3 regions of the Methylobacterium sp. C1 genome follow, and region 1 is predicted to be linked to each of the others. Evidence: predicted binding sites of a transcription regulator. Region 1 holds the regulator's gene; each other region holds the start of a gene.
What was found. The regulator PhoB, encoded in region 1, activates phosphate uptake and scavenging genes when phosphate is short. The targets are predictions, from matches to a motif close to TGTCATNNANCTGTCAT.

Region 1 (6,234 bases):
TCCTCGCCGAGTACGGGCGCGGCTCGAAGCTGGCGGCCCTGATCCGCTTCCTCAACGACGTCCTGCTCTCGGCGCCGTCGATCCTGATCGGCCTGTTCGTCTACACGCTGATGGTGCGGCCGATGGGCACCTACTCGGGCTGGGCCGGCGGCGTGGCCCTGGCGATCATCGCCGTGCCGGTGATCGTGCGCACCACCGAGGACATGCTGCGCCTCGTCCCCGGAACCCTGCGGGAGGCCGGCGCGGCGCTCGGCGCGCCGCCCTCGACGGTGATCATGAGCGTGACCTGGCGGGCGGCCTCGGCCGGCATCGTCACCGGCATCATCCTGGCGCTCGCCCGCATCGCCGGCGAGACCGCGCCGCTGCTGTTCACCGCGCTCAACAACAATTCCTGGTTCTCGGCCAACCTGATGGGCGGCGTCGCGAACCTGCCGGTGATGATCTACCAGTTCGCCCTCTCGCCCTACCCGAACTGGCAGGGCCTCGCCTGGGCGGGCGCGCTCCTGATCACCGCGACCATCCTGGCGCTGTCGATCATCGCGCGCCTCGTGATCAAGCCGCAGGCCTCGCGCTGAGCCCCCTTTCGAGGACACGACGATGAACGCCGCCTCCGCGATCCCGACGGTCGAGCTGAACCGCAACCGCGCCGAAGAGGGCGGCCCCGTGCGGATCGCCGTCAAGGACCTGAACTTCTACTACGGCAGCTTCCACGGGCTGAAGGACGTCAACCTCAACTTCCACGACCGGCAGGTGACGGCGCTGATCGGCCCCTCCGGCTGCGGCAAGTCCACCCTGCTGCGCTGCTTCAACCGGATCTACAGCCTCTACCCGGAGCAGCGCGCGGAGGGCGAGATCCTGCTCGACGGCGAGAACATCCTCAGCCCCTCCGTCGACCTGAACGAGCTGCGCTCGCGCATCGGCATGGTGTTCCAGAAGCCGACGCCGTTCCCGATGTCGATCTACGACAACGTGGCCTTCGGCCTGCGCCTCTACGAGAAGCTGCCGAAATCCGAGCTCGACGGCCGGATCGAGGAATCCCTGCGCAAGGCCGCCCTCTGGGACGAGGTGAAGGACAAGCTCCGGCAGCCGGGGACCGGCCTGTCGGGCGGCCAGCAGCAGCGCCTGTGCATCGCCCGGACGGTGGCGCAGCGTCCGGAGGTGATCCTGTTCGACGAGCCGACCTCGGCCCTCGACCCGATCTCCACCGGCCGCATCGAGGAGCTGATCGAGCAGCTGCGCGACGAGTTCACCATCGTGATCGTCACCCACAACATGCAGCAGGCGGCGCGCATCTCGCAGTTCACCGCCTTCATGTATCTGGGGCAGCTCGTCGAGTTCGGTCCGACCAACCGGATGTTCATGAACCCGACGGAGCGCCGCACGCAGGACTACATCACCGGCCGCTTCGGCTAGTCTGCCGGGCCGCTCCGGTCCCGGGACCGCCGCTCGCGTCTCCGGCGCGTCGGCGGATCCGCAAACCTCCCGGAGGGCCGTCCCCGGGACCCCATCGAAGGATCCGCCATGCCCGGCCATATCGTCACCTCCTACGACACCGACCTGGAGAACCTGCGTCGCTCGATCTCGGAGATGGGCGGCGTCGCCGAGAAGATGACCGCGGAGGCGACCGACGCCCTCGTGCGCCGGGACGACACGCTCGCCCAGGCGGTGATCCTCGCCGACAAGCGCCTCGACGCGCTGCAGCGGGACATCGAGGAGCGCGCCGTGCTGCTGATCGCCCGGCGCCAGCCGCTGGCGATCGACCTGCGCGAGACCATCTCGGCGATCCGCGTCTCCGGCGATCTGGAGCGGATCGGCGACCTCGCCAAGAACGTCGCCAAGCGCGTGGTGGCGATCTCCGACCAGGCGCCGGCCCAGAAGATCGTGCTCGGCGTGCGCCACATGAGCGACCTCGCCGAGGGTCAGCTGAAGGACGTGCTCGACGCCTACGGGAGCCGCGACGTCCAGGCGGCCCACGACGTCTGGGAGCGCGACGGTGAGATCGACGCCCTGTACAATTCCCTGTTCCGCGAGCTCCTGACCTACATGATGGAGGACCCGCGCAACATCTCGTTCTGCACGCACCTGCTGTTCTGCGCCAAGAACGTCGAGCGCATCGGCGACCACACCACCAACATCGCCGAGACGATCCACTACCTCGCCACGGGCGAGACCCTGGCGGGCGACCGGCCGAAGAACGACGCGTCGAACTACGCGACGGTGGACGGACTCCAGGCGCCGTGAGCCCCCGACCCCGGCCTTCCTGCGGGCATGGCCGGGGCCAGTAACCGTGCAGGTTGAGGCCGGGCGGCGCCTCCTGCACCATCCGCGGGACCGCCGGTAGAACGAGTCGTCGAACGTGAGCATGCAAGTCCTGATCGTCGAGGACGAGGAGGCGCTGACCACGCTGCTGCGCTACAACCTGGAGGCCGAGGGCTTCCTGGTGGATTCGGCGGCGCGCGGCGACGACGCCGAGCTGCTCCTGGCGGAGCGGATCCCGGACCTCGTCCTGCTCGACTGGATGCTGCCCGGCCTCTCCGGGATCGAGCTGTGCCGCCGGATCCGGGCGCGCCGGGAGACCGAGCGCCTGCCGGTGATCATGCTCACCGCCCGGGGCGAGGAGGGCGACCGCGTCCGCGGTCTCGGCACGGGCGCCGACGACTACATCGTCAAGCCGTTCTCGGTGCCGGAACTGCTCGCCCGGATCCGCGCGCTGCTGCGCCGGGCCAAGCCCGCCCACGTCTCGGACCGGCTGGCGGCGGGCGATTTGGAGCTCGACCGCACCGGCCACCGCGTCCGTCGCGGCGGCGAGGAGCTGCATCTGGGCCCGACAGAGTTCCGGCTGCTGGAATTCCTGATGCTGGCGCCGGGCCGGGTCTTCTCCCGCGAGCAGCTCCTCGACGGGGTCTGGGGCCACGACGTCTACATCGACGAGCGCACGGTGGACGTGCATGTCGGGCGGCTGCGCAAGGCGCTGAACGGCCCGCGCCAGGCCGACCCGATCCGCACGGTCCGCGGCTCGGGCTACGCCTTCGACGAGACCTTCTCGCTCGAGGCCTGAGGCGGCCCCAAGGCGCGTCGGAGCGACAGATCGCTCCGGCGCGCCGTCTCTGCTCAGGCGCCGGGGACCGCGGACGGGTTCAGCGCGCCAGCGCCGCGCTCCGTCCCGCGGCGGCCGGCACCGCCTCCAGCGCCGCCAGGACCGTCCCCTCGGTCAGGATCTGCGGGAGCACCTGGGGCTCCCCCGTCCCGGTGTAGAGCAGGTAGAGCGGGACGCCGCTGCGCCCGTGCTTCTCCAGGAGGCGGGTGATCTCGGGGTTCTGGTTGGTCCAGTCGCCCTTCATGTAGGTCACGCCGCGCTCGGCCATCGCGGACCGCACCGCCCTGGTGTTGAGCGAGGTCGCCTCGTTGACCGCGCAGGTGATGCACCAGGCGGCGGTCATGTCGACGAAGACGGGGCGGTGCGCGTCGAGAAGGGCGTCGAGGCGCGCCTGCGTGAACGGCTCGACCCCGTCGGCGGCGGCCTGCGCCGCCGGCGCGGCGCTGCTCCGGGGCAGGGTGACGGCGAGGGAGGCGACCGCGATCAGCGCCAGCGCCGCGGCGGCCTGCGCGATCCGACCCGTCCGCGGCGCGGCGGCGCGGCCGTGCTCCCAGGCCCAGGCGGCGAAGCCCACGAGCACGAGGCCGATCAGCGCCGCCAGCTGCCCGCGCGGGTCGACCTGCTGCGCCAGCACCCAGATCAGCCACGCGACGGTGGCGTAGACCGGGAAGGCCAGCACCTGCTTGAGGGTCTCCATCCAGGCGCCCGGCCGCGGCAGTGCCCGCAGGGCCGGCGGCCAGAGGGTCAGGAGCAGGAAGGGCAGGGCGAGGCCGAGGCCGAGGCTGGCGAAGACGGCGAGCGCCACGCCGGCGCTCTGGGTCAGCGCGAAGCCCACCGCCGAGCCCATGAACGGCGCCGTGCAGGGCGTCGCCACCAGGGTGGCGAGCACGCCCGTGAAGAACGAGCCGCTCAGGCCGGCGCGCCGGGTGAGGCCGTCGCCGAGGCCGGCGAGCCGCCCGCCGACATGGACCGCGCCGGAGAGGCTCAGGCCCATCGCGAACAGCAGGTAGGCGAGCCCCGCGACCACGGCGGGCGATTGGAGCTGGAACCCCCAGCCGATCGCGGCCCCGCCGCTCTTCAGGCCGATCAGCGCGGCGGCGAGCGCCAGGAAGCTCGCCAGGACGCCGGCCGTGTAGGCGAGGCCGTGGAGCCGCAGCCGGGCCGGCCCCTCGCCCGCGTGCCGCACGAGGCTCAGGACCTTGATCGACAGGACCGGGAAGACGCAGGGCATCAGGTTGAGGATCAGGCCGCCGAGGAAGGCGAAGGCCGCGGCGGTCGCGAGGGTCAGCGCGTCGAAGTCGGAGGTTGCCGGCGCGGTCGAGGCCGGGTTCGGCGCGGTCGGGGCCTGCGCCGCGGCGGCCGGGAGCACCGGCTCGTCCCCGTACGCGAAGGCGAGCCGGCGGGTCCCGGCGGCGTCGACCTCGTCGACCGTCAGGACGCCGGGCAGCGCGGTGGGCACCGGATCGGTCGGGCTGCTCCGCGCGAGGGTCAGGTGCAGGCCGGTCTCGTCGACGGTCATCACCTGGGCGGCGGCGTTGTCGATCGCGGTCTCGGCGTAGGGGAAGTACGCGGCGTTGCGGAGCGCCTCGGGCTTGAGACCGGTCGCGGCGAAATCGAGGCGCAGGGTGTCGCCCTGGCTCGACAGGCGCAGGGGCCAGAGCGCCGGCACGGGCAGCGCGGCGCGCGCGCGCGCGAACAGCGCGGCGCTGGCCGGGTCCGGCTCGGCCTTGCCCACGGGCAGGGTCAGGGCGAGGTCGGCCGAGCCGGGCACGCACTCGGTCTCGCAGACGAGATAGGTCAGTTTCGCCTGGATCCGCACCGGGTCCGCCGGGTCGAGGCTCGGCGGCGGCGTCACCGGCACGAGGAGCGTGACCTCGCCCTCGTAGCCGTAATTCATGAGGGTCGCGATCGGGATGCGCTCCGGCGCCGGCCACCGGATCGCGCCGGCGTTGAAGCCGGCCGGCAGGGTCCAGGTCACCTCCGGGGGCAGGCCGGAATCGCCCGGATTGCGCCAGTAGACGTGCCAGCCGGGCTTGATCTGCATCCGCACGGCCAGCGTGAAGGGCTGCGCGCCGGCGACCGCGGCGGGCTCGGCCACGAGGCTCGCGCGCACGAGGTCCGCGGGCGTGCGGAAGCCCTGCGGAAACCCCTGCGCCGCGGCGGCCGAGAGGCTCGCGGCGAGGGCCAGGATCAGGATGGCGAGGCGGCGGATCATGCTGTCCCTTCGCGCGCGGGGCGGTCGCGGTTTCACGCGCGGCGTCTCTCGCCCGGCGCGGGCGTTTCCGTGGCGCCGGGTCTTACCATGGACCGCGTCCGGGGTCCCGTCCGGGGTCCCGTGCGGGGTCCCGTGCGGCCGGCTCACCCCTCCAGCGGCGCCGTCGCCCGCTCCAGCCAGTCGCGCGCGGCGGTGTCGAGCCCGGGCGCCAGGGTCTCGCGCACCCGGGCATGGTAGGCGTCGATCCAGGCCCGCTCCCCGGGTTCGAGCAGGTCCGGCCGGATCAGCCGGCGGTCGTAGGGGGCGAGCGTCAGCGTCTCGAAGCCGAGCATCGGGCGCTCGCCGCCCGCGATCGCGCGGGACTCGACCAGGACGAGGTTCTCGATCCGGATGCCGTAGGCGCCGCGGGCGTAGTAGCCCGGCTCGTTCGACAGGATCATGCCGGGCTCCAGCGCCACCGTGCCGGTCTTGGCGATCCGCTGCGGCCCCTCGTGCACCGACAGGAAGGCGCCGACGCCGTGACCGGTGCCGTGGTCGAAGTCGAGACCGGCCTGCCAGAGCGGCGCCCGCGCGAAGGCGTCGATCTGGGCGCCGGTCGTGCCGACCGGGAACACCGCCCGCGCGATGGCGACGTGCCCCTTCAGCACGCGCGTGAAGCGGTCGCGCATCTCGGGGCTCGGCGCGCCGACCGCGACCGTGCGGGTGATGTCGGTGGTCCCGTCCGGGTACTGCGCCCCGGAATCGATCAGGAACAGCTCGCCCGGCCGGACCGTCCGGTCGGTGGCGCGGCTCACCCGGTAGTGGACGATCGCCCCGTTCGGTCCGGATCCCGAGATGGTGGGGAAGGAGACCTCGCGCAGGTCGCCGCCCGCGGCCCGGAAATCCTCCAGGGCCTCGACGGCGGCGATCTCGGTGAGGCCGC
Region 2 (6,234 bases), 1.5 Mb from region 1:
ATCGCGGGCTCGCCCGCGGCCCTCGGAACGACGGTGCGGTCGGCCGGCGACGGAGCACCCGCCGCGGCTCGTCCGCCGCCGGCCGTTCCAGGCGCGGCGGCCGCCCTCAGCGCTGGCCGAAGGCCGTGTCCTTGAACAGGTCCTTGTACTCCCGCGGCTGCGAGCGCCAGTACTGCCTGGGCGCGCGCACCCGGGCGCCGAGCTCGGCCGCCGCGTGCCAGGGCCAGCGCGGATCGTACAGCATGGCGCGGGCGAGCGAGATCGCGTCCGCCTTGCCCTCCTGCAGGATCGTCTCCGCTTGGTGCGCCTCGGTGATCAGCCCCACCGCGATCGTGGTGAGGCCGGTCTCCGCCTTGATCCGCTCGGCGTAGGGCACTTGGTAGCCCGGCCCGAGCTTGATCGCCTGCTTCGGCGAGACGCCGCCCGTGGAGACGTGGAGCGCCGGCGACCCGGCCCGCTTGAGCGCCTGGGCCAGCTCGATGGTCTCGTCCAGGTCCCAGCCGTCCTCGACCCAGTCGGTGGCCGAGACCCGCAGCCAGACCGGGCTGCCGGCGGGCACGACATCGCGCACCGCGTCGTAGACCTCGAGGGGGAAGCGCATGCGGTTCGCGAGGCTGCCGCCGTACGCGTCCGTCCGCTTGTTGGCGATCGGCGACAGGAACTGGTGCAGCAGATAGCCGTGGGCGCCGTGCAGCTCCACCGCCTCGATGCCGAGGCGCACGGCCCGCTTGGCGGTGGCCACGAACGCGTCGCGGACGCGCTTCAGGTCGGCGGCGTCGAGGGCGTGGGGCGGGACCTCGCCCTCGCCGTGGGCGACCGCCGAGGGCGCCTCGGTGCGCCAGCCGTAGGCGTGCTCCGGCGGAATCTGCTGGCCGCCGGCCCAGGGCGCCTCGCTTGAGGCCTTGCGCCCGGCATGGGCGATCTGGATGCAGACCGGGATCGGCGCGTACTCGCGCACGGCGTCGAGCACCCGACCCAGCGCCCGCTCGCAGCCGTCGTTGTAGAGGCCGAGATCCCAGGCGGTGATCCGCGCCTCCGGAGAGACCGCGGTGGCCTCCAGGGTCAGCAGGCCCGCCCCCGACATGGCGAGCTGACCGAGGTGCATCATGTGCCAGTCGGTCGCCTCGCCGTCCCGCGCCGAGTACTGGCACATCGGCGCGACGAGGATACGGTTCTCGAGCGTGAGCGCGTCGAGCGTCAGCGGTTCGAACAGGCGAGCGGTCATCGGCAACTCCTGGTGGAAGGGCCACTCTGGCCCAGGACGGGCGCGGCGGCCAGTGCGGTGCGGCAGAGCACCTCTGCGGGCAGGCGATGCGGGAACTTGCGGATGTGACCGCCCGTTTCCTGGCCTGTCGCCGCATCGCGGCAATCGACGCGAACCGCCTGAGGGGGCGAGATCGCCCGAGGTCCAGATGATGCTCACCAAACTCGCCGTCCCGCTCGTCCTGGCCGCCGGCTGCGCCGCCCTCGCGGGCGCGGCGCAGGCCCAGCCGGCCGCCTTCGGCGGACCCAAGATGCTGATCCACGGCAATTACTGCGGGCCGGGCAACAACGCGCCCCTCCCGCCGATCGACGCCCTCGACGCGGCCTGCGCGCGTCACGACGCCTGCACGCCGGAGGGGGGATTGCCCTCGCAGGCCTGCAACCTGCGCCTCAAGCAGGAGGCGACGCTGATCTCGCGCGATCCAAGTCAGCCGGACGACGTCCGGTCCCTCGCCGGCCTCGTGGCCGCCACCGCGACTCTGATCCCGTCCGAGCCGAACGCGCGGCGCGTGCCGGCCTCGGTCACCACCGGTCCCGCCTCGGGTGCCTACGTGCCCGCCGTGACGCGGCCGGCGCCGACGGTCGATGTCGACCCCGACGACGACGGCGCCGACGCGGACTGAGGCGAGCCGCAGTCCTCGACGCTCCGTCGGCGCGGCCCGGCGGCCTACCGGGCCGCGCCGATCCCCCGGTCCTTCAGACTGTCTCCGATCTCGTCGAGGGCGGCCGCGTCGTCGATCGTCGCCGGCATCGTCCAGGGCTCGTGGTCCGCGATGCGCTTCATGGTCGCCCGCAGGATCTTGCCCGACCGGGTCTTGGGCAGCCGCGGCACGGTGAGCGCCAGCTTGAACGCCGCTACCGGGCCGATCTCGTCCCGCACCTTCGCGACGAGTTCCCGCTCGATCGTCTCGGTCGGCCGGGCGACGCCGGCCTTGAGCACCACGAACCCGCAAGGGACCTCGCCCTTCAGCGCGTCGCGGATGCCGATGACCGCGCACTCCGCCACGTCCGGGTGGCTCGCCAGCACCGCCTCCATGCCGCCGGTGGACAGGCGGTGGCCCGCGACGTTGATGATGTCGTCGGTCCGTCCCAGGACCGTGATGTAGCCGTCCCCGTCGATCACCCCGGCATCCGACGTGTCGTAGTAGCCCGGGAAGGTGGCGAGGTAGCTCGACCGCATCCGGTCGTCCGAGCCCCACAGGGTCGGGAGGCAGCCGGGCGGGAGCGGCAGGCGGATCGCGATGGTGCCCATGGTCCCCGCCGGAACCGGCCTGCCGCCCTCGTCCAGGACTTCGACCCGGTAGCCCGGCATCGGCACGCAGGTGCTGCCGTGCTTCACCGGCAGGAGGCCGAGGCCCATCGGGTTGCCGGCGATCGGCCAGCCGGTCTCGGTCTGCCACCAATGGTCGACGACCGGCCGGTCCAGCACGCGCTCGGCCCAGGCGACCGAGTCGGGATCGGCGCGCTCGCCCGCCAGGAACAGGCTGCGGAAGGCCGAGAGGTCGTACGCGGCGATCCGGGCGCCCTTCGAGTCCTCCTTCTTGATCGCCCGCAGCGCCGTCGGCGCGGTGAACAGGCAGACCACCCCGTACTCGGCGACCACCCGCCAGAAGGCGCCGGCATCGGGCGTGCCGACGGGTTTTCCCTCGTACAGCACCGTGGTGCAGCCGTGCAGGAGCGGCGCGTAGACGATGTAGGAGTGGCCCACCACCCAGCCGATGTCGGAGGCGCAGAAGTAGGTCTCACCGGGCTGGACGCCGTAGAGGTTCGGCATCGACCAAGCCAGGGCGACGAGGTAGCCGCCGGTGTCGCGGACGACGCCCTTCGGCTTCCCGGTCGTGCCGGAGGTGTAGAGGATGTAGAGCGGGTCGGTGGCGGCGACCGGCACGCAGTCCGCACGCCGCCCCGCCGCCCGGGCCGCCGCGACGGTCTCGGCCCAGTCGCGATCCCGTCCCGCGACGAGGGTCGCGGGCCCCTGCGGGCGCTGGAGGATCAGGCAGGCCTCCGGCTTGTGCCGCGAGGCCGCGATCGCCGCGTCGAGGAGCGGCTTGTAGGCGACCACGCGGTTCGGCTCGATCCCGCAGGAGGCGGCGAGCACCACCTTCGGCGCCGCGTCCTCGATCCGCACCGCCAGCTCGTTGGCGGCGAAGCCGCCGAACACCACCGAGTGGACCGCGCCGAGCCGCGCGCAGGCCAGCATGCCGAACAGGGCCTCGGGCACCATCGGCATGTACAGGATCACCCGGTCGCCCTTGCCGACGCCGAGATCGGCGAGCACGGCGGCCAGCACCGCCACCTCGTCGCGCAGGACCCGGTAGGTGATGCTGCGCTTGGTCCCGGTGACGGGCGAGTCGTAGCGGATCGCCACCTGATCCGCCCGGGCGCCGTCGGCGTGACGGTCCACCGCGTTGTGGCAGGCGTTCAGGGTGCCGTCCGGGAACCATCGGCCGTAGGGGCCGGAATCCGGCGCGAAGGCCCGTTCCGGCGACCGCGCCCAGTCGAGGGCCCGCGCGGCGCCGAGCCAGAACGCCTCGGGGTCGCGGCGGGCCGATTCGTAGATCTCCGGGTAGCGGCCCGGCAGGCTGGCTCTCGTCATCGGTTCGGCGTTTCCTCACGGGCCGCTCTCCGGCGGCGGCCCGCAGAGTAGCCCATTCTCGGGCGCGCGGGAGTGGTCCCGGGCGAGAAGGCCGCGCCCGGCTGCGGCGCGAGGCCCGCCATGAGAAAACCGCCGCACCGGGGCGCCCGGTGCGGCGGTCGTCAGCTCGGATTCGCTATCGGATCGGACGTGTCAGGCGTCAGTGCAACGTGTCGTTGCCCGCCTGGAGCTTGTTGATCTCGTCCTTGAGGAGGAGTTTCCGTCGCTTCAGCTCGGCAATGTGGAGGTCGTTCGCCGAAGGTCTGTGGATCGCTTCCTGAATCTCGCGCTCGAGGGCTTCGTGCTTCCGGGCGAGTTGGTTCAGATGCGTCTGCAGCGACATGAGTCGAATCTCCTGTCATCGTTTCGACACACCGAGATTGGCACAGGATGTCGGACCTGTCGAAGCGTTTTCTGCTGCTAAGTCTGATGATTGCTTACCGCGCCGCCTTGTCCGGCGCCGGAGCGTGACGCATGCTCTCGGGCGACGAACGGTCTTCGGGTTCTCAGGTGACGATGGCGGACGAGGCGGGTGAGGGTGCGCAGTCGGATCTCCTGGGCGAGCTGGCGCGGCTGCGCGAGGAGCACCGGGATCTGGACAGCGCCATCGAGGCGCTGGAGCGCAGCGTCGCCGGGGACCAGCTCCAGATCCAGCGCCTGAAGAAGCGCAAGCTCACGCTGCGCGACCGCATCTTCCACATCGAGGACGCGCTCACGCCGGACATCATCGCCTGATGCCGGTGGACGCCCTCGGGCCCCGCCTTGCCGCCGGCCCGCACCGCCTGTAAGCGCCCTCTTTTGCCGGGATCAACGATGGCGTCGCCTCCTCCGGTCGCGATCATCATGGGCAGCCAGTCCGACTGGGCGACCATGCGTCATGCCGCCGAGACGCTCGACGCGCTCGGCGTGCCGTACGACGCGCGCATCGTGTCGGCCCACCGCACGCCGGACCGGCTCGTGGCCTTCGCCAAGGGCGCGGTCGCGGCCGGTCTCAAGGTCGTGATCGCGGGCGCGGGCGGCGCCGCGCACCTGCCCGGCATGGCGGCCGCGATGACCCGCCTGCCGGTCTTCGGCGTGCCGGTCGAATCGAAGGCCCTGTCCGGCCAGGACAGCCTGCTCTCCATCGTCCAGATGCCGGCTGGCATCCCGGTGGGGACCCTGGCGATCGGCCGGGCCGGGGCCGTCAACGCGGCCCTGCTCGCCGCTGCGGTCCTGGCGCTGACCGACCCGGGCCTGGCGGAGCGCCTGGAGGCGTGGCGCGCGGCCCAGAGCGCCTCGGTGGCCGAACGGCCGGTGACGGAAGAGAACGCGTGACGGACAAGATCCTCGGCCCCGGCTCTACCCTCGGCATCGTCGGTGGGGGCCAGCTCGGGCGCATGATCGCGCTCGCGGCGGCCGATTACGGCCTCAAGGCGCATGTCTACGCGCCCGACGCGGACAGCCCCGCCTTCGACGTGGCCGCCCGGACCACCTGCGCGGCCTACGACGACGCCGCGGCGCTGGCGGATTTCGCCCGCAGCGTCGACGTCGTGACCTACGAGTTCGAGAACATCCCGCACGCCACCGCCGACGTGCTGGCCCGGCACGCCGCCCTGCACCCGAACGCGCGGGCGCTCTCGACCACGCAGGACCGCCTCTCCGAGAAGGAGTTCATCAACGGCCTGGGCATCCCGACGGCGCCGTTCCGGGCGGTGGACACCCCCGACGACCTCGACCGGGCGATCGAGGTGATCGGCCTGCCGGCCGTGCTCAAGACCCGCCGCTTCGGCTACGACGGCAAGGGGCAGCGCATGCTCCGCGAGCGGGCCGAGGGCGACCGCAACGCCCTGTTCGCCGAGTTCGGCGGCGCGCCGCTGATCCTGGAGGGCTTCGTGCCGTTCGAGCGCGAGGTCTCGGTGGTCGGCGCGCGCGGGCGCGACGGCAGCTTCGCGGCCTACGACCTCTGCGAGAACGAACACCGCGACCACATCCTCGCGCTGACCCGGGTGCCGGCGCCCGGCGTGTCCGCCGAGACGGGCCGCGCCGCCGTCGAGATCGCCCGGCGGATCGCCGACGCCCTCGACTACGTCGGCGTGCTGGCCGTCGAGATGTTCCTCGTCCGCGAGGACGGGGCTGAGCGGCTCGTGGTCAACGAGATCGCGCCCCGGGTCCACAATTCCGGCCACTGGACCAGCGAGGGGGCGCTGACCTCGCAGTTCGCCCAGCACGTCCGGGCCGTCTGCGGCTGGCCGCTGGGCGATCCGGGCCGGGTCGGCGGCCTCCCCGTCGAGATGCGCAACCTGATCGGCGCCCAGGCCGACGACTGGCACGCCCTGCTGGCCGAGCCCGGCGCCCAC
Region 3 (6,234 bases), 1.4 Mb from region 1:
CGGGGCCAGTCGCCGGGCGTCGCGATCCAGGACCTGCGTGACCGCAACACGCGGGAGGTCAACACCATCGCCGACCTCGCCCAGGCGGCGCTGAACGCGATGGTCGCCCGCGCGCAGGCGCTCGCCGCGGAGGCGGAGGCGACGCTGCTCCACACCAGCCTGTTCCTGGCCGCCTCGGTGGTGCTCGCCGGTGTCGGCGCCGTCACGGTCTTCCGCCGCGTGCTCGGACCGCTGCGGGCCATGATCCGGGCGATGCGGGCGCTCGCCTCCGGGAACGTCGCCGTGGAGATCCCGGCCCGCGGACGGCGGGACGAGATCGGCGCGATGGCGGCGGCCGTGCAGGTCTTCCGCGACAACCTCGTCCGCACCCGCGCCCTGGAGGCGGACGCGGCCGAGGCGGCGCGCGCCGCAGAGGCGCAGCGCCGGACGATGACGCACACGCTGGCGCAGACCTTCGAGGCGGCGGTGGCCGGCATCGTCGGGCAGGTCTCCGCAGCCGCGACCGAGCTGCAGACCACGGCCTGGCAGATGACCACGACCGCCCAGGAGACCGCCAGCCAGTCCGATACCGTGGCCGCCGCCGCCGAGGAGGCCTCTGCCGGCGTCAGGACCGCCGCCGCCGCGGTGGAGGAGCTCGGCACCTCCGTCCAGGAGATCGGCCGGCAGGTCCAGGGCTCGTCCGAACTGGCCCGGATCGCGGTCGGCGAGGCCGACCAGACGGCCGCCCTGGTGGCGGCGCTCAACGCGTCCGTCGCCCGGGTCGACGCCGTCGTCGAACTGATCGCCGGCATCGCCGCTCAGACGAACCTGCTCGCGCTCAACGCCACGATCGAGGCGGCGCGGGCCGGTCAGGCCGGGCGCGGCTTCGCGGTGGTCGCCACCGAGGTCAAGGAGCTGGCCGCTCAGACCGGCCGCGCCACCGACGAGATCGGCCGGCAGATCGGCGAGATCCGGACCGTGACCGGTCAGGCGGTGCGGGCGATCGGCACGATCACCGGCCGGATCGGCGAGATCGACACCGTGGCCGCCGCCATCGCGGCCGCGGTGGAGCAGCAGGGGGCGGCCACGCGGGAGATCGTCCGCAACGTCGCCCAGGCCAGTGTTGGCACGCAGGAGGTGACCGGCAACATCGCCGGGGTGGCGCAGGCGGCCGACCAGACCGGGCGCGCGGCCGACCACGTGCTCACGGCCGCCACCGCGCTCACGCGTCAGTCGGAGGAACTCGCCGCGGAGGTCCACCGCTTCCTGGCGGGCGTCCGGGCCGCGTGACCCGTCTTGCCCGGCTCAGTCGAACCCGCGGGTGAAGCTGAGCCGGTGATGCGCGCTGCGCCCGAGCTGCGTCAGGCCGGCGCGGTGGACGGCCGTCCCGTAGCCGACGTTCCGCTCCCAGCCGTAGCCGGGATGGCGCCGGGCGAGGCGCCGCATCAGCTGGTCCCGGAGCACCTTGGCGACGATCGAGGCGGCGGCGATCTGCGGCACGAGGTGGTCGCCGCCGATCACGGCGCGGCCGGGCAGGCCCGGCAGGGCGTCGCGCCCGTCGACCAGCACGGGCGCGGCGAGGCCGAGCCGCGCCACCGCCCGCGCCATGGCGTCGAGGGTCGCGCCGCGGATGTTGATCCGGTCGATCAGGGCGCGCGATCCCGCCGCTACCGCGACCCGCGCGTGGGCGCGGATCAGGGGCGCCAGCCGCTCCCGCACCGGCTCGGGAACGCGCTTGCTGTCGTCGAGGGCCGCGAGCAGGTCGGGCGGGATCGCCGTCGGATCGAACCAGACCGCGGCCACCACCACCGGTCCGCAGAGCGCGCCGCGCCCGACCTCGTCGCAGCCGATCGCCGCCGGATACGCGGCGGCCCGGGCGGGATCGAACGGGCCAGCGCCCGGGGACCGGGTCCTGACGGACGCGCGCGGTCCGGCGGTCGATCCAGTGGGCGGTCCGGCGTGCGGCTTGGCGTGCGGCTTGGCGAACGATTTGGCGGACGGCATCGCGCCGTCCTGCCATCCCGCGCGGGCGCCGTCACGCGTCAGGCGGCGTCCCGGGTGCTCCGGGCACCGCCATGCGCCTCGACGATGTTGCCGAAGAACTGCCGGGCGCTCACGTCCCAGCCGCAGCGCAGCGCCTCGGCCCGGCACTCGGCGCGCGACAGGCGCAAAGCCGCCAGCGCGGCGACCCGCAGATCCGGGTCGAGCACCCCGACCCGGGTGCCGCCGACGACGTCGTTGGGGCCCGGCACCGGGAAGGCCGCCACCGGGAGGCCGCTGGCCAGCGCCTCCAGGAGCACGATGCCGAACGTGTCGGTGAGGCTCGGGAAGACGAAGACGTCGCAGGCCGCGTAGACGGCCGAGAGGTCCGCGCCGGTGCGGGTGCCGAGGAAGCGGGCCTCCGGCGCGAGCGCCTGCAGCCGCGCGCGGTCCGGCCCGTCGCCGACCACCACTTTCGTGCCGGGCAGATCGAGGCTCAGGAAGGCCGCGACGTTCTTCTCCACCGCCAGCCGCCCGACGTAGAGGAACAGCGGCCCCGGCAGGCCGGCGAGTTCCGCCGGCGCGGGCGTCCCGGGCTCGGCCGGCCGGAACCGCTCCGTGTCCACGCCCCGAGTCCAGCGCATCAGGCGGCCGAAGCCCCGCGCCGCGAGCTCGCCCTGGAGCGAGGCGGTGCTGACCATCGTCCCCCGGGCGGCGCCGTGGAACCGGCGCAGATACGCGTAGGACCACGCCTCCGGCACCGGGGCGCGGGCGGCGAGGTATTCCGGGAAGCGCGTGTGGTAGCTCGTCGTGAAGGGCAGGCCGTGCGCGAGGCAGTGCCGGCGCGCCGCGAGGCCCACCGGCCCCTCCGTGGCGATGTGCACGTGGCTCGGCCGCTCGGCCCGCCAGCGCGCCGCCACCCGCTCGCGCCCGGCATAGGCGAGGCGGATCTCGGGGTAGCCCGGCAGCGGCAGCGAGCGGAAATCCGCCACCGACAGCAGGGCCGTGGCGAAGCCGTGCTCCGGCGCGCGGCGGACCATCTGCTCGAGGGAGCGCACGACGCCGTTCACCTGGGGGTGCCACGCGTCGCTGGCGATCAGGAGCTTCACGGCGGCGCCCTCACGCCACCGCGCGCCGGCCCGGCAGGGTCTGCGGCACGATCTCGGCCGCCCGCGCCCGCAGGAGGCTCGGGTAGTGCAGCACCTCGATGCGGCCGTCGTAGTGCTCCACGAGCCCCGTGCAGGATTCCACCCAGTCGCCGGTGTTGAGGTAGCGCAGGTCGCCGATCGGCCGGTCGGCCGCGTGGTGGATGTGGCCGCAGATCACCCCGTCGGCGCCCTGGCGGCGCGCCTCCTCGGCCAGGATCGTCTCGAAGCGGCCGATGAAGCTCACGGCGTTCTTGACGCGCAGCTTCGCCCAGGCGGAGAGCGACCAGTAGGACAGGCCGAGACGCCGCCGCACCTTGTTGATCAGCGTGTTGAGCGAGAGCGCCAGCGTGTAGGCGCCGTCGCCCAGATGGGCGAGCCACGGCGAGTGGCGCACGACCATGTCGAACTGGTCGCCGTGGATGACGAGGTAGCGCTTGCCGTCGGCCGCCTCGTGGATCGCGGTCTCGGCCAGCTCGATGCCGCCGAAGCTCGTGCCCACGTAGTCGCGCAGGAACTCGTCGTGGTTACCCGGCAGGTAGACGATCCGCGCGCCCTTGCGGACCTTGCGCAGGAGCTTCTGCACGACGTCGTTGTGCTCCTGCGGCCAGTACCAGCCCGAGCGCAGCTGCCAGCCGTCCACGATGTCGCCGACGAGGTAGATCGTGTCGGCGTCGTAGTCCTTCAGGAACGACAGCAGCAGGCCGGCCTGGCAGCCGCGCGTGCCGAGATGCAGGTCGGACAGGAACAGCGTCCGCACGCGGACCGGCATCTCCTCAACCTCGGCCACGGCACCCTCTCCCGGCGGCTGTACGGTGCCGGGATCCAGAGCGCGATCCGATCTCAGTTTGATGACGCGGGTTCGGACGGGGCGGAAAGACTTCGGTGTGCGGTGCCGCGAAGCCTCTCAACCGGAGCTCGACTTCGTTGCGTCGCACAAAAAATTTTTTTGGCAAGTTCCGGAAGTTTTTCCGGTTTTCCTTTCGAGCTTCACCGCCTCATAATACCAAGAACCGGCCGCTCGGCACGAGCACGGCCGGACCTTGACAGGAAGGCGGCGAGGACGGCCCTGGAGCCGTTGGACGGGACGGCAATTCGGAGGCGACCGGCGCGCGGGGGCGCGCCGCGACGCGAGCGGCGTGAGGCCGCCTGCCGCTCCGCGGAGACCCCCCGATCACGGCAGAGGATGGCGTTCGAGGGGGTGCGGCGCGAGCCGCTTTCGACGGCGCCGGACCGACTCCCTGAGGACGCTTGGACAACCCGGCGCGGGTTCACGCCCGCGCGCAATGGACTTTTCGGAGGAAACATCATGGCCGCAACCCGGCGCCCCGGTCGCAACCACCTCTTCATCCCGGGCCCCACCAACATCCCGGAGCGCGTCCTGCGCGCCATGCACGTGCCGTCGGAGGATCACCGGTCGCCGAGCTTCCCCGAGCTGGTGAAGCCACTGCTGCAGGACTCCAAGATGGTGTTCGGCTCGACCAACGGGACGGTCATCCTGTTCCCGTCCTCGGGCACCGGCATCTGGGAATCGGCCCTGTCCAACACCCTCTGCCGCGGCGACAAGGTGCTCACCGCCCGCTACGGCCAGTTCAGCCACCTCTGGGTCGACATGGCCCAGCGCCTCGGCCTCGACGTGATCGTCCAGGAGGAGGAGTGGGGCGCGGGCGCCGACCCGCAGAAGATCGAGGAGGCGCTGCGCGCCGACAAGGACCACGCCATCAAGGCCGTGATGGTCGTCCACAACGAGACCGCCACGGGCGTCACCAGCGACATCGGCGCGGTGCGCAAGGCGATCGACGCCGCCGGCCACCCGGCGCTGCTGTTCGTGGACGGCATCTCGTCGATCGGCTCGCTGCCGTTCAAGATGGACGAGTGGGGCGTCGACTGCGCCATCGCGGGCTCGCAGAAGGGCTTCATGCTCCCGGCCGGCCTCGGCCTGATCTGCATCAGCCCGAAGGCGCTCAAGATCGCCGAGGGCGGCACCGGCCGCAACGACCGGCTCGGCCACGCCTACTTCGCCTGGAAGGACCAGCTGGCCGCCAACGCCACCGGCTACTTCCCCTACACCCCCGTCCTGCCGCTGCTCTACGGCCTGCGCGAGGCGCTGGCGATCGTGAAGGAGGAGGGGCTGGAGAACGTCTACCACCGCCATCACGTGCTCGCCGAGGCGACCCGTCAGGCCGTGGCGGCCTGGGGCCTCAAGCCCTGCGCCAAGGAGCCCAAGTGGAACTCCGACACGGTCACGGCGATCGTGGTGCCGGAGGGTGCCGACGCCGCCAAGGTGATCACCCACGCCTACGAGCGCTACAACCTGTCGCTCGGTGCCGGCCTGTCGAAAGTCGCCGGCAAGGTGTTCCGCATCGGCCACCTCGGCGACCTGAACGAGCTGTCGCTGCTGGGCGCCATCGCGGGCGCCGAGATGGCCATGCTCGATTGCGGCATCAAGGTCACGCCGGGCTCGGGCGTCGCCGCCGCCTCCAGCTACCTGCGCGAGAATCCGCTGCATAAGGCGTGAACTGCGCACGCGATCGGGGCGGGACCGGGTTGCCGGGCCCGCCCCGACGCGCAAGTAAGAACAAGACTATCGAGGAAACCGCCCGTCGTTCGAGAGGGGTCCTATGACCAAGAAGATCGTGTTCCTGGATCGTGAGTCCCTCGATGCCAGGGTCCGACCGTTCAACTTCCCCCACGAATACGTCGAGCACGAGTCGACCTGGACGCCGGAAGAGATCGTCTCGCGGCTCCAGGGGGCGGAGATCGCGCTGATCAACAAGGTTCCGATGCGGGCCGAGACGCTGAAGCAGCTCCCCGACCTGAAGCTGATCGCGGTCGCCGCCACCGGCACCGACGTGGTCGACAAGGCCCAGGCCAAGGCCCAGGGGGTCACGGTCGTCAACATCCGCAACTACGCGTTCAACACCGTGCCGGAGCACGTGGTCGGGCTGATGTTCGCCCTGCGGCGGGCGATCGTGCCCTACGCCAACTCGGTGCGGCGCGGCGACTGGGCGAAGTCCAAGCAGTTCTGCTACTTCGATTACCCGATCTACGACATCGCCGGCTCGACCCTCGGCATCGTCGGCTACGGGGCGCTGGGCAAGTCGATCGCCAAGCGCGCCGAGGCGCTCGG

Region 2: a site for PhoB is predicted at 4,255-4,271, ahead of BKE41_RS06235 (DUF465 domain-containing protein). Genes of this name have one in related genera too.
Region 3: a site for PhoB is predicted at 3,945-3,961, ahead of BKE41_RS19430 (UDP-2,3-diacylglucosamine diphosphatase). Genes of this name have one in related genera too.

What each region holds. Positions count from the first base shown of each region.
Region 1 is NZ_CP017640.1:2,796,552-2,802,785, reverse strand. Features, by position in the region: gene pstA (phosphate ABC transporter permease PstA) at 1-575, shown strand, start outside; gene pstB (phosphate ABC transporter ATP-binding protein PstB) at 598-1,413, shown strand; gene phoU (phosphate signaling complex protein PhoU) at 1,522-2,241, shown strand; gene phoB (phosphate regulon transcriptional regulator PhoB) at 2,363-3,058, shown strand; gene BKE41_RS12970 (protein-disulfide reductase DsbD domain-containing protein) at 3,138-5,312, opposite strand; gene BKE41_RS12965 (aminopeptidase P family protein) at 5,456-6,234, opposite strand, start outside.
Region 2 is NZ_CP017640.1:1,324,558-1,330,791, reverse strand. Features, by position in the region: gene BKE41_RS06250 (NADH:flavin oxidoreductase/NADH oxidase) at 107-1,225, opposite strand; gene BKE41_RS06245 (hypothetical protein) at 1,413-1,886, shown strand; gene BKE41_RS06240 (propionyl-CoA synthetase) at 1,931-3,859, opposite strand; gene BKE41_RS06235 (DUF465 domain-containing protein) at 4,059-4,241, opposite strand; gene BKE41_RS06230 (DUF465 domain-containing protein) at 4,373-4,633, shown strand; gene purE (5-(carboxyamino)imidazole ribonucleotide mutase) at 4,712-5,212, shown strand; gene BKE41_RS06220 (5-(carboxyamino)imidazole ribonucleotide synthase) at 5,209-6,234, shown strand, end outside.
Region 3 is NZ_CP017640.1:4,197,240-4,203,473, reverse strand. Features, by position in the region: gene BKE41_RS19445 (HAMP domain-containing methyl-accepting chemotaxis protein) at 1-1,269, shown strand, start outside; gene BKE41_RS19440 (ribonuclease HII) at 1,285-1,983, opposite strand; gene BKE41_RS19435 (glycosyltransferase family 1 protein) at 2,022-3,068, opposite strand; gene BKE41_RS19430 (UDP-2,3-diacylglucosamine diphosphatase) at 3,079-3,894, opposite strand; gene BKE41_RS19425 (aminotransferase class V-fold PLP-dependent enzyme) at 4,414-5,622, shown strand; gene BKE41_RS19420 (D-2-hydroxyacid dehydrogenase) at 5,726-6,234, shown strand, end outside.